One region of the Micromonospora sp. NPDC023814 genome, then DNA from elsewhere that is predicted to be linked to it. Evidence: predicted binding sites of a transcription regulator. Region 1 holds the regulator's gene; the other holds the start of a gene.
What was found. The regulator HrcA, encoded in region 1, represses chaperone genes, less so after heat shock. The targets are predictions, from matches to a motif close to GGTTNGCACNCTCNNNNNGAGNGTGCNAACC.

Region 1 (5,539 bases):
CCGACCACGGCGACGAGGACGAGGACGACGCCGCCGGCCACGACTGCCCGAGTTCGCACCCACACCCCCTGATCGACAGTCCGACAAGCGTACGTCCCCCGTGGTGCCTGCCGGGGTCGTCCGACCGGTTCCCGCCGGCCCGCCGCGTGGCACCGACCGGCGGGGCCCGCCCGAGAGCGCCGAACGGCCCCGGGGGCGGGCCCGGATGTTCCCGTTTCCCGCGCGGCCTCACCTCTCCCGACGGTCGCGGGCGTCGGCGTCCCTACCGGCTACCCGGTCGACGGCGTCGCTGCCCGGCTACCGGTCGACGGCGTCGCCGTCGGCGGCGGGAACCCAGCGGGCCGGCCGCTTCTCCCGGAACGCCAGCACGCCCTCGCGGCCCTCCTCGGAGAGGAAGTACCCGGTCGAGAGGGTGGACAGCCCGGCGATCTCCTCCCGCAGGTCGGTCGCGGGCGGCCGGCGCAGCAGTTGCTTCGCCCCGGCCAGCGCGCCTGGCGCGCCCCGGACCAGCGAGTCGCAGTAGCTGGCGACGGCGGCGTCCAGCCCGTCGGCCGGCACGGCGGCGGTGACCAGGCCGATCTCCGCGGCGCGCCGGCCGTCGAAGGTGTCCCCGGTCAGGTAGAGCTCGGCCGCCGCGCGGGGGTGCAGCCGGGGCCGCACGGTCGCGGAGATCACCGCCGGGATCACCCCGATCCGCACCTCGGTGAAGGCGAACGTCGCCTCCTGCGCGCACACCGCCAGGTCGGCCGCCGCGATCAGGCCCAGCCCGCCGGCCCGCGCCGGGCCGGCCACCCTCGCCACCACCGGCTTCGGGCACTCCCAGACCGCCGCGAGCACGTCACCCAGCATCCCGGCCGGCACGCTCCCGCTGGCGTACGCGGCGGCGGTCTCCTTGAGGTCCGCGCCCGAGCAGAAGACCGGCCCGGTGTGGTCCAGCACGACCACGCGTACGGCGTCGTCGGCGACCGCCTCGGACAGGCCGGCCAGCAGCTGGGTCATCAGCGGCGTGGAGAGCGCGTTGCGGTTGTGCGGGCTGTCCAGGGTGAGGGTGGTCACCCCACGGGCCGTGGCGGCCCGCACGAGCACGTCGGGAGAGGTCATGCCGGGCACACTAGTGGCCATGCCCGGCGTCCTTCCAGAAGGCGAATCCGTTCCCGTCGACGGCTCGCTGCCCGCCGCCGCCACCCGCGCGGTCGGCGCGCGCGGCTTCGGCGTGTACGTGCACGTCCCGTTCTGCGCCAGCCGCTGCGGCTACTGCGACTTCAACACGTACACCGCCGCCGAGCTGGGCGGCGGGGCGAGCCGGGAGGGGTACGCCGACACCGTGCTGGCCGAGCTGGCGCTCGCCGGCCGGGTGCTGGGCGACGCCCCGCCGCCCCGGGTCGACACGGTCTTCGTCGGTGGCGGCACCCCGACCCTGCTTCCCGCCGACGACCTGGCCCGGATCCTCGACGGCATCGACCGCACCTGGGGGCTCGCGCCCGACGCCGAGGTGACCACCGAGGCCAACCCGGAGTCGGTGACCCCGGAGTCCCTGCGGGCCCTGCGGGCGGCCGGCTACACCCGGATCTCGCTGGGCATGCAGTCCGCCGCGCCGGGGGTGCTGGCGATCCTCGACCGCACGCACAGCGCCGGCCGGGCCACCGCCGCCGCCCGGGAGGCCCGCGACGCCGGGTTCGAGCACGTCAACCTCGACCTCATCTACGGCACGCCGGGGGAGAGCGAGGACGACTTCGCCGCCTCCCTCGACCAGGTCGTCGCCGCCGGGGTGGACCACGTCAGCGCGTACGCCCTGATCGTGGAGGACGGCACCCGGCTCGCCGCCCGGATGCGGCGCGGCGAGCTGGCGTACCCCTCCGACGACGTCGCCGCGGACCGCTACCTGGCCGCGGAGGCCGCCCTCGACGCGGCCGGATTCTCCTGGTACGAGGTGTCGAACTGGGCCCGCGGCGACGCGGCCCGGTGCCGGCACAACCTGCTCTACTGGACCGGCGCCGACTGGTGGGGCCTCGGCCCGGGGGCGCACAGCCACGTCGGCGGCGTGCGCTGGTGGAACGTGAAGCATCCCACGACGTACGCGAAGCGGCTGGCCGGCGGCGAGTCGCCCGGCCTGGCCCGGGAGGTGCTCACCGCCGACGAGGCGCACATGGAGGACGTCATGCTCCGGCTGCGGCTCGCCTCCGGGCTGCCGCTGGACGCCCTCGACGACGCCGGCCGGGCCGGCGCCGAGCGGGCGCTCGCCGACGGCCTGCTGGCCGGCCCCGACCACGCGGCGGGCCGGGCCGTGCTGACCCTGCGGGGGCGGCTGCTCGCCGACGCGGTCGTCCGCGACCTGCTGCCCTGAGGCGGGCAGGCCCCCGCCGTGTGGCGGCGCGGGCGGCAGGGCCCCGCCGTGCGGCGGCGCGGGGCCGGGTCCGGCCGGGGGAGCAGCCGGCCCGGCTCACCTGGTGAAGCTGTAGGCCATCGGGTAGCGGTAGAGCACGCCCTCGTTGGCCTTGACCCCGGCGACGATCCCGAAGATCAGCGGCACCAGCCAGACGAGCATCGGGACGAAGAACAGGATGCCGCAGGTGATCAGGGTGAGCACCCAGCTCAGCACGCCCACGACCGCCCAGGTGATCTGGAAGTTCAGTGCCGCGACGGCGTGCGCCCGGGCGGTCGGCGACTGTTGCCCCCTGGCCATCAGCGCGATGAGCGGCGCGACCCAGCCGAGCAGGCCGCCGCCGACGATCACCCCGGCCGCGCCGCCGAAGTGGGCGATCAGGGCCCAGTTCTTGTCCTCGTTGTTGGCGTAGCCGCCGGTGGGGGCGCCGTAGCCGCCGCCGGTCGGATAGCCGACCCCCGGCGGGGGGTAGCCGCCCGGCGGGGGATAGCCCCCGGGCGGCGGGTAGCCACCCGGCGGAGGGTAGCCGCCCGACGGCGGTTGGTCACCGGTGGGTGGCGGATAGCCACCGGGCGGGGGATAGCCGCCCGGGCCCGGTGCCCCGGACAGTGGTGCGGTGGGTTCGTCGGAGCCGGCCGGCCCGGGAACCCCCGACGGAGCGGCCGGATCCGGCCGGTCGCCGGGGTCCCCCGCTCCGGGAGGGCGAGGTGGTTCAGTCATGGACGTCACGGTAGGGGCCGCGGGCAAGGCCGCACCAGAGCGACTCCGACCGGGATGTCCGGATGATCGGCTCTGGCGCCGCCGGCTCCACGGGCCGTGTGGCGCCGGTCGGATCGCCGTCCCAGGTTGATCATCGCGTCGGCGGGCGCGCCGTCGTAGACTGGCACTCGTCCGTAGCGAGTGCCAGCAACCCCCGCCCCTCGGGGGCGCGGGGGTCCGACGTGCGACAGGAGGTGGGGAACGATGGGTCTCGACGACCGCAAGCTCGCCGTGCTGCGCGCGATCGTCGAGGACTACGTCGCCACGCAGGAGCCCGTCGGCAGCAAGGCGCTGGTCGAGCGGCACCAGCTCGGGGTCTCCCCGGCGACCGTCCGCAACGACATGGCCGTGCTGGAGGAGGAGGGTTACATCCGCCAGCCGCACACCAGCGCCGGCCGGGTGCCCACCGACCGCGGCTACCGGCTCTTCGTGGACCGGCTGTCCAGGGTCAAGCCGCTCAGCCCGGCCGAGCGCCGCGCGATCGAGCGCTTCCTGGTCGGCGCGGTCGACCTCGACGACGTGGTGCACCGCACCGTACGGCTGCTGGCGCAGCTGACCCGGCAGGTCGCCGTGGTGCAGTACCCGAGCCTGGCCCGCTCCACCGTCCGCCACCTGGAGCTGGTGCCGATCTCCACGACCCGGCTGATGCTGGTCATGATCGCCGACACCGGCCGGGTCGAGCAGCGGCTGGTCGAACTGCCCGGGCCGATCCCCGCCGACGACGTCACGGACCTGCGCCGGCTGGTCAACGAGAAGCTGGTCGGCACCCGGCTGTCCGAGACCCCGCCGCTGGTGCAGGCGCTGGTCGACGAGTCGGTGCCGCACCTGCGGCCGGCCATGACCACCCTCTCCACCGTGCTGCTGGAGACGCTGGTCGAGCGGCACGAGGAGCGGATCGCGCTGGCCGGCACGGCCAACCTCACCCGCGGCGGCCTGCTCGACTTCCAGGGCTCGCTGCGCCCCATCCTGGAGGCGCTGGAGGAGGAGGTCGTGCTGCTCAAGCTCATCGGCGAGGCGGAGCCGAGCACGACCCGGGTGCTGATCGGCGACGAGAACGAGATCGACAACCTGCGCGCCGCCTCGGTGGTCAGCACCGGCTACGGGCCGGGCGCGACGATCGTGGGCGGGCTCGGCGTGCTCGGGCCGACCCGGATGGACTACCCCGGCACCATCGCCACGGTGAGGGCCGTGGCACGCTACGTGGGCGAGCTGCTGGCCCAGAACTGACCAGTCAGGGCCGACGGCCGGCTCCGGCCGACGACCGGCGCAACGCGAGACGAACATGAGGACACGGAACGCAGTGGCCAGGGACTACTACGGCATTCTCGGGGTGAGCCGGGAAGCCTCCGACGACGAGATCAAGCGCGCCTACCGGAAGCTGGCGCGGCAGTTCCACCCGGACGTCAATCCGGACCCGGAGGCACAGGAGAAGTTCAAGGACATCAACGCCGCGTACGAGGTCCTCTCGGACGACCGGAAACGGCAGATCGTCGACCTGGGCGGCGACCCGCTCGCTCCGGGCGGCGGGGGCGCGGGCGGCCCGGGCGGTCCCGGCGGCGCCGGCCCGTTCGTCGGCTTCCAGGACATCATGGACGCGTTCTTCGGCGGCGCGGCCGGCGGGTCGCGGGGCCCGCGACCGAGGACCCGGCCGGGCGCCGACGCGATCCTGCGGCTGGAGCTGGACCTGAACGAGACCGCGTTCGGCGTCGAGGCGCCGATCACCGTCGACACCGCCGTGCTCTGCACCACCTGCTCCGGCGCCGGCACCGCGGCCGGCACCCACCTGGCCACCTGCGAGGCGTGCGGCGGCCGGGGCGAGGTGCAGTCGGTGCAGCGCACCTTCCTCGGTCAGGTGGTCTCCGCCCGCCCCTGCACCGTCTGCCAGGGCTACGGCACCACCATCCCGCACCCCTGCCCGACGTGCGCCGGCGACGGCCGCGTCCGCACCCGGCGCTCGCTGACCGTCAAGATCCCCGCCGGGGTCGAGGACGGCATGCGCATCCGGCTGGCCCAGCAGGGCGAGGTCGGCCCGGGCGGCGGCACCGCCGGCGACCTCTACGTCGAGATCCACGAGCGGCCGCACGACGTCTACTCCCGCAAGGGCGACGACCTGCACTGCCGGGTCACCGTGCCGATGACCGCCGCCGCCCTCGGCACCCGGCTGACCATCAAGACGCTGGACAGCGAGGAGACGGTCGACGTCAAGGCCGGCACCCAGCCGGGCAGCACACTGCGGCTGCGCGCCCGGGGCGTGCCGCACCTGCGCGGCACCGGCCGGGGCGACCTCTACGTCCACCTCGACGTGCGCACCCCGACGAAGCTCGACGCCGACCAGGAGCGGATGCTGCGCGACTTCGCCAAGACCCGGGGCGAGGAGGTCGCCGAGCTGACCAAGCA
Region 2 (5,539 bases), on a different contig from region 1:
CCGGCTCGGCCGCCTGCGAGGCATGGTGTGCCCCATCTGTGAGGGCAGCTCGACAGGGGCCGGGCAGCGGCAGCGGCGGGGTCCGGTTCCGGGGTGTGACCTGCGGCATCGTTGGGCGGGAACCGCAGCCGGGACGGGCCGTGGTTCGTGGTCGTGGTTCGTGGCACCCCGGGCTGCGGCACGGGGTGCCAGGCATGGAGGATCGTGAGCCGGTTCAGCCGTCGCTGAGGAGGGTTCATGTCCGACCAGCCGCCCCAGGCCACGCCCCCGTCGGGGGATCCCGACCCCGCCACGGCCGGCGATGCGAGCGCGCCGCAGCCGCAGCCGCAGCCGCAGGGGTGGGTCTTCCCGCCCACCGGCGGGTTCCCGGCCGGCTCCGGCCCGCACGGCGGGCAGCCGTGGTATCCGGGCGCGCCGGTCGTGTATCCGGGCGCGCCGGTCGCGTACCCGGGGCAGCCGGTCCACGGGTGGTACCCGCCCGGCCACGGCCTCGACCCGGCCGACCCGCTGGTCACCCCGCCCGGCGGCGGCGTGAGTGGCTGGTTCGACCGGTGCGTCGGCGCGGTGCGCCGGGGCTGGAAGCCGCTGCTGCCGATCCTGCTGCTCACCCAGGTGCTGCCGGCCGTGGTGCTGTCGGTGCTCGCGCTGGTGGTCGACCCGTCGGCCCGGTGGGACGAGTCGATGGCCGACGACCCGGCCGCGCTGCCCGACACCTTCCTGGCCGACCTGGGCACCATGATGGCCGTGCTGATCGGCGGCGCCCTGCTCTTCGGCCTGGTGCAGAGCCTCGGCTGGGCCGCCGGCACCTGGGTGGTCGCCCGGCAGGCGGCCGGCCAGCCGGTGACCGTCGGCGCCGCGTTGGGCTACGGCCTGCGCCGGGCGCCGGGCCTCTGGGGCTGGACCCTGCTGATGGGCGTGATCATCGGGCTCGGGGTGTGCTTCTGCGTCATCCCCGGCATCTACTTCGCCTTCGCGCTGAGCATGGCCGGCCCGGTCTACCTCTTCGAGCGGCAGCACCCGATCGGCCGCTCGTACCGGATGTTCCACGACCGGCTGGGCCTGCTGCTCGGCCGGGTGGCGATCGTCGCGGCGGCGGTGATCGTCGGGGGCGGGGCGGCCGGCCTGGTGGAGGGTTTCGGCTCGCTGCCGTTCGGCGTCACCCCGCTGGAGTCGCCGGGCACGGCGGTGGGCGCGATCGCGGTGGCGGTGCTCGGCGGGGTGCTGGGCCTGCCCACCCACCTCGCCCAGTTGGTCGGCCTGGTCGTCACGTACGCCGAGCAGCGCGCCCACGAGGGACCGGTGGACAGCGCGCGGCTGGCCGGTGAACTCGGCTGAGCGGGGCGGGCGTGCTTGCACTCGGCAGGGGAGAGTGCTAAACAAGTCATTGGCACTCGCATACCGTGAGTGCCAATGGTCGGGGCGGTAGGGCCACGGCCGCACGGGCGTCCACACGTCGGTGCGGCACATGGCCGGTCGTCGCGGGCTATCCGGCCCGGCCGAGGAGACGTCGTCGTCGCCAGGTGGCGACGTCCCCAAGGTGCGTACACCAGGCGGCCCATCCGGGACACAACCTCCGGGTGGCCCGTGAGTGTCCAGGAGGACAACGCCGTATGGCCAAGATGATCGCGTTCGACGAAGAGGCGCGCCGGGGCCTCGAGCGGGGCATGAACCAGCTCGCCGACGCCGTGAAGGTGACCCTCGGCCCCAAGGGCCGCAACGTCGTGCTCGAAAAGAAGTGGGGTGCCCCCACCATCACCAACGATGGTGTGAGCATCGCCAAGGAGATCGAGCTCGAGGACCCCTACGAGAAGATCGGCGCCGAGCTGGTCAAGGAGGTCGCCAAGAAGACCGACGACGTGGCCGGTGACGGCACGACGACGGCGACCGTCCTGGCCCAGGCCCTCGTCCGCGAGGGTCTGCGCAACGTGGCCGCCGGTGCCAACCCGATGGCCCTGAAGCGGGGCATCGAGGCCGCCGTGGCCAGCGTCTCGGAGGAGCTGTCCAAGCTCGCCAAGGACGTCGAGACCAAGGAGCAGATCGCCTCCACCGCCTCCATCTCCGCCGGTGACAGCACCGTCGGCGAGATCATCGCCGAGGCGATGGACAAGGTCGGCAAGGAAGGCGTCATCACCGTCGAGGAGAGCAACACCTTCGGCCTGGAGCTGGAGCTCACCGAGGGTATGCGCTTCGACAAGGGCTACATCTCGGCCTACTTCATGACCGACCCGGAGCGCATGGAGGCCGTCTTCGACGACCCCTACCTCCTGATCGTCAACAGCAAGATCTCGTCGGTCAAGGACCTGCTCCCGATCCTCGAGAAGGTCATGCAGTCGGGCAAGCCGCTGCTGATCATCGCCGAGGACATCGAGGGCGAGGCCCTGGCCACCCTGGTCGTCAACAAGGTCCGGGGCACCTTCAAGTCGGTCGCCGTCAAGGCGCCGGGCTTCGGTGACCGCCGCAAGGCCATGCTGGCCGACATCGCCATCCTCACCGGTGGTCAGGTCATCAGCGAGGAGGTCGGCCTCAAGCTGGACGCCGTCGGCCTCGACATGCTGGGCCGCGCCCGCAAGGTCGTGGTGACCAAGGACGAGACCACCATCGTCGACGGTGCCGGCGACGCCGAGCAGATCCAGGGCCGGGTCAACCAGATCCGGGCCGAGATCGACAAGAGCGACTCCGACTACGACCGCGAGAAGCTGCAGGAGCGGCTGGCCAAGCTGGCCGGCGGCGTCGCGGTGATCAAGGTCGGCGCGGCCACCGAGGTCGAGCTGAAGGAGCGCAAGCACCGCATCGAGGACGCCGTCCGCAACGCGAAGGCCGCCGTCGAGGAGGGCATCGTCCCGGGTGGTGGCGTCGCGCTGGTGCAGGCCGGCAAGACCGCCTTCGACAAGCTGGACCTGACCGGCGACGAGGCGACCGGCGCGCAGATCGTCAAGATCGCGCTGGACGCCCCGCTGCGGCAGATCGCCGTCAACGCCGGCCTCGAGGGCGGCGTGGTCGTCGAGCACGTCCGCAACATCGAGCCGGGTCACGGCCTCAACGCCGCCAACGGCGAGTACGTCGACCTGCTGGCCGCGGGCATCATCGACCCGGCCAAGGTGACCCGTTCGGCGCTGCAGAACGCCTCGTCGATCGCGGCGCTCTTCCTCACCACCGAGGCCGTCGTGGCGGACAAGCCGGAGAAGGCCCCGGCCGCCCCGGCTGGTCCGGGTGGCGGGGACATGGACTTCTGAGTCCAGCTCCACTACGCCGGAAGGGGCGGGCCGCGTCAGCGGTCCGCCCCTTTCGCCGTCAGGTCGGCAGTGGTCGTTGGTTGCGCCTCTTCTGCGCCCGGCCGTACGGCTGCGGGATCTGGACCGGCTCGTCGACCAGCGCCACCGGCTCGTCGGTCGGCTCGTCGGCGCCGGTCATCTCCGCCTGCTGCTCGGCGTCGCCGTAGTCGAGCCAGTCGAACGGCAACGGGCCGGGGCGTTCGTCGTCCGTGGTCATGGCTGCCTCCTCTACCGAAACGGTAGGGGGCGTCGATCAAAGATGGGGGCGAATGGGGTTATCGGCGTCTATATCCCCTTCGCCCTCTTCCGTCACTCTCCGAGCGTCCTGCGGTACAGGAAGAAGACCCGCTCGATCCGGGCGCCCGCGCTGCCCGAGTAGAACGGCACCGGCCCCACCCAGCCGATCTGCGCCGCCGTCACGCCCGCCGCCCGCTGGTCGCGCAGGCAGCGGCGCAGCAGCACCCCGCCGATGCCCGAGCCCTCCGCAGCCGGGGCGGTGCCCATCGGCCCGAACCAGCTCGGCCGGGACGACCCGTACGCGGCGAAGCCGAGCACCTCGCCGTCGCGTTCGGCCAGGTGGCAGCCCGCCCCCTCCCGGCCCACCGAGCCGGCCAGCTCCGCGTCCCAGGCGCCGCCGAACGTGGCGCGGGCGAACTCCGCCAGCGCCGGCAGGTCGGCCGGCTCGGCGCGGCGGACCGAGACGCCCCGACCGGCCAGCCGTGCCTCCGCCGCCTCCGTGGAGCGCAGCGCGGGAGAGTCGTCGTACGACAGGTCGGCGGTCATGTTCCACGCCGTCCGGTCCTGCCGGTAGCCGAGCGCCAGCGCGGCGCAGACCGCCGGGGTGTAGCGCACGTCGATCCCGGGCCAGGCGTAGTACGGCGGGTTCCCCGCCAGCAGCACCTCGGCCGCGCCGAGACCGGCCAGGGTCCGCTCGGCGGACGACAGCAGCGCCCGGGCGACGCCCCGGCGCCGGTGGTCGGGGTGCACCGCCACGAGGTCCACATGCCCGAGCCCGGCGTCCCGCCCCGACAGGGAGCAGACCAACGCCCCGACCAGCTCCGCCCCCCGGTACGCGCCCAGCGCGACGACCGGCCGGTCGGCGGCCGCCCGGGCCCAGAGCGCGGCCACCAGGGCCGGCGCCTCGGCGGCGTCCTCGGGCAGGTCCAGCGCCCGGCGGCACAGCTCCACCACGGCGGGCGCCCGGTCGGCGGTCAGCTCGACGATCTCCGCATCCATGGTCGCCGACCCTAGAGCACGGGGTGCGGGGTGGGGCAAGGGCCGCTCACCCGCGGGCCGCCCGCACCGCCGCGTACGCGTCGACGAGGCCGGCGCCGGTGATGTTCGCGTCGCCGCCGCAGGTCTCCGTCCGGGAGGCGTACGTCGCCGGGGTCGCGGTGTCCCGCAGGATCTGCCGGGTGCGGGGCAGGTCGCCCACCAGCGCCGGGTTGGCCGACCACATCAGCGCCACGACGCCGGCCACCTGCGGGGTCGCCATCGAGGTGCCGCTCAGGGTGGCGTACCCGCCGCCGGGCATCGCCGACAGCACCTCGTCGCCGGGGGCGACCAGGTCCGGCTTCGCCGCCCCCCGCACCGGTCCGCGGGACGAGAAGTCGGTGACCCGGCGCCGCTGGTCCACCGCGCCGATGGTCAGCACGTCCGCGTACGGCGCGGGCGGGTCGTCGATCGAGCCGCAGTACGGACCGGTGTTGCCGGCGGCGGCGACGACCAGGATGCCGGCGGCCTCCAGGGCGGCGGTGGCCGGCCGGAGCGCCCGCAGGTCGCAGCCCTCGATCGGCGGGCAGCCCCACGAGTTGGTGAGGATCTCCGGGGCGCGCGCCGGGCGCCCGTCCGTGAACGGGTTCCCGCCGGGCGGGAAGGGCGCCAGCATGAACTGGAGGCAGTCCAGGTAGTACCCGGGGTTGCCCAGGTTCCGGTCCAGGTTGACGCAGCCCACCCACTGCGCGCCCGGGGCCACCCCGATCCCCCCGCGGCCCACCGCGCTGCCCACGGTGTGCGTGCCGTGCCCGCCCTGGTCGGTCGGGGAGCGGGTGCCGTCCCACGGGTCGTACCAGGAGTCGTCGCCGCCCCGGAAGCCGGCGGCCAGCGCCGGGTGCCCGCCGTCCACCCCGGAGTCGGAGCTGCCGACCACGATCCCGGAGCCGTCCACCCCGAGCTGCGACCAGACGCGGTCCGCGCCGAGCATCCGGACGTTCCACTCCGGGCCGGCCGGCGCGGGCGCGGTGCCCCGACTGCGGCCGGCCGGCGCG

Region 2: a site for HrcA is predicted at 1,383-1,413, ahead of groL (chaperonin GroEL). Genes of this name have one in related genera too.

What each region holds. Positions count from the first base shown of each region.
Region 1 covers NZ_JBFAAF010000127.1:159-5,697, reverse strand. The annotation lists gene AB0G14_RS33760 (hypothetical protein) at 1-65, opposite strand, end outside; gene AB0G14_RS33755 (enoyl-CoA hydratase-related protein) at 298-1,101, opposite strand; gene hemW (radical SAM family heme chaperone HemW) at 1,121-2,344, shown strand; gene AB0G14_RS33745 (DUF4870 domain-containing protein) at 2,441-3,103, opposite strand; gene hrcA (heat-inducible transcriptional repressor HrcA) at 3,347-4,369, shown strand; gene dnaJ (molecular chaperone DnaJ) at 4,443-5,539, shown strand, end outside.
Region 2 covers NZ_JBFAAF010000016.1:50,769-56,307, forward strand. The annotation lists gene AB0G14_RS11620 (hypothetical protein) at 238-1,335, shown strand; gene groL (chaperonin GroEL) at 1,611-3,233, shown strand; gene AB0G14_RS11630 (hypothetical protein) at 3,292-3,489, opposite strand; gene AB0G14_RS11635 (GNAT family N-acetyltransferase) at 3,582-4,508, opposite strand; gene AB0G14_RS11640 (S8 family serine peptidase) at 4,555-5,539, opposite strand, start outside.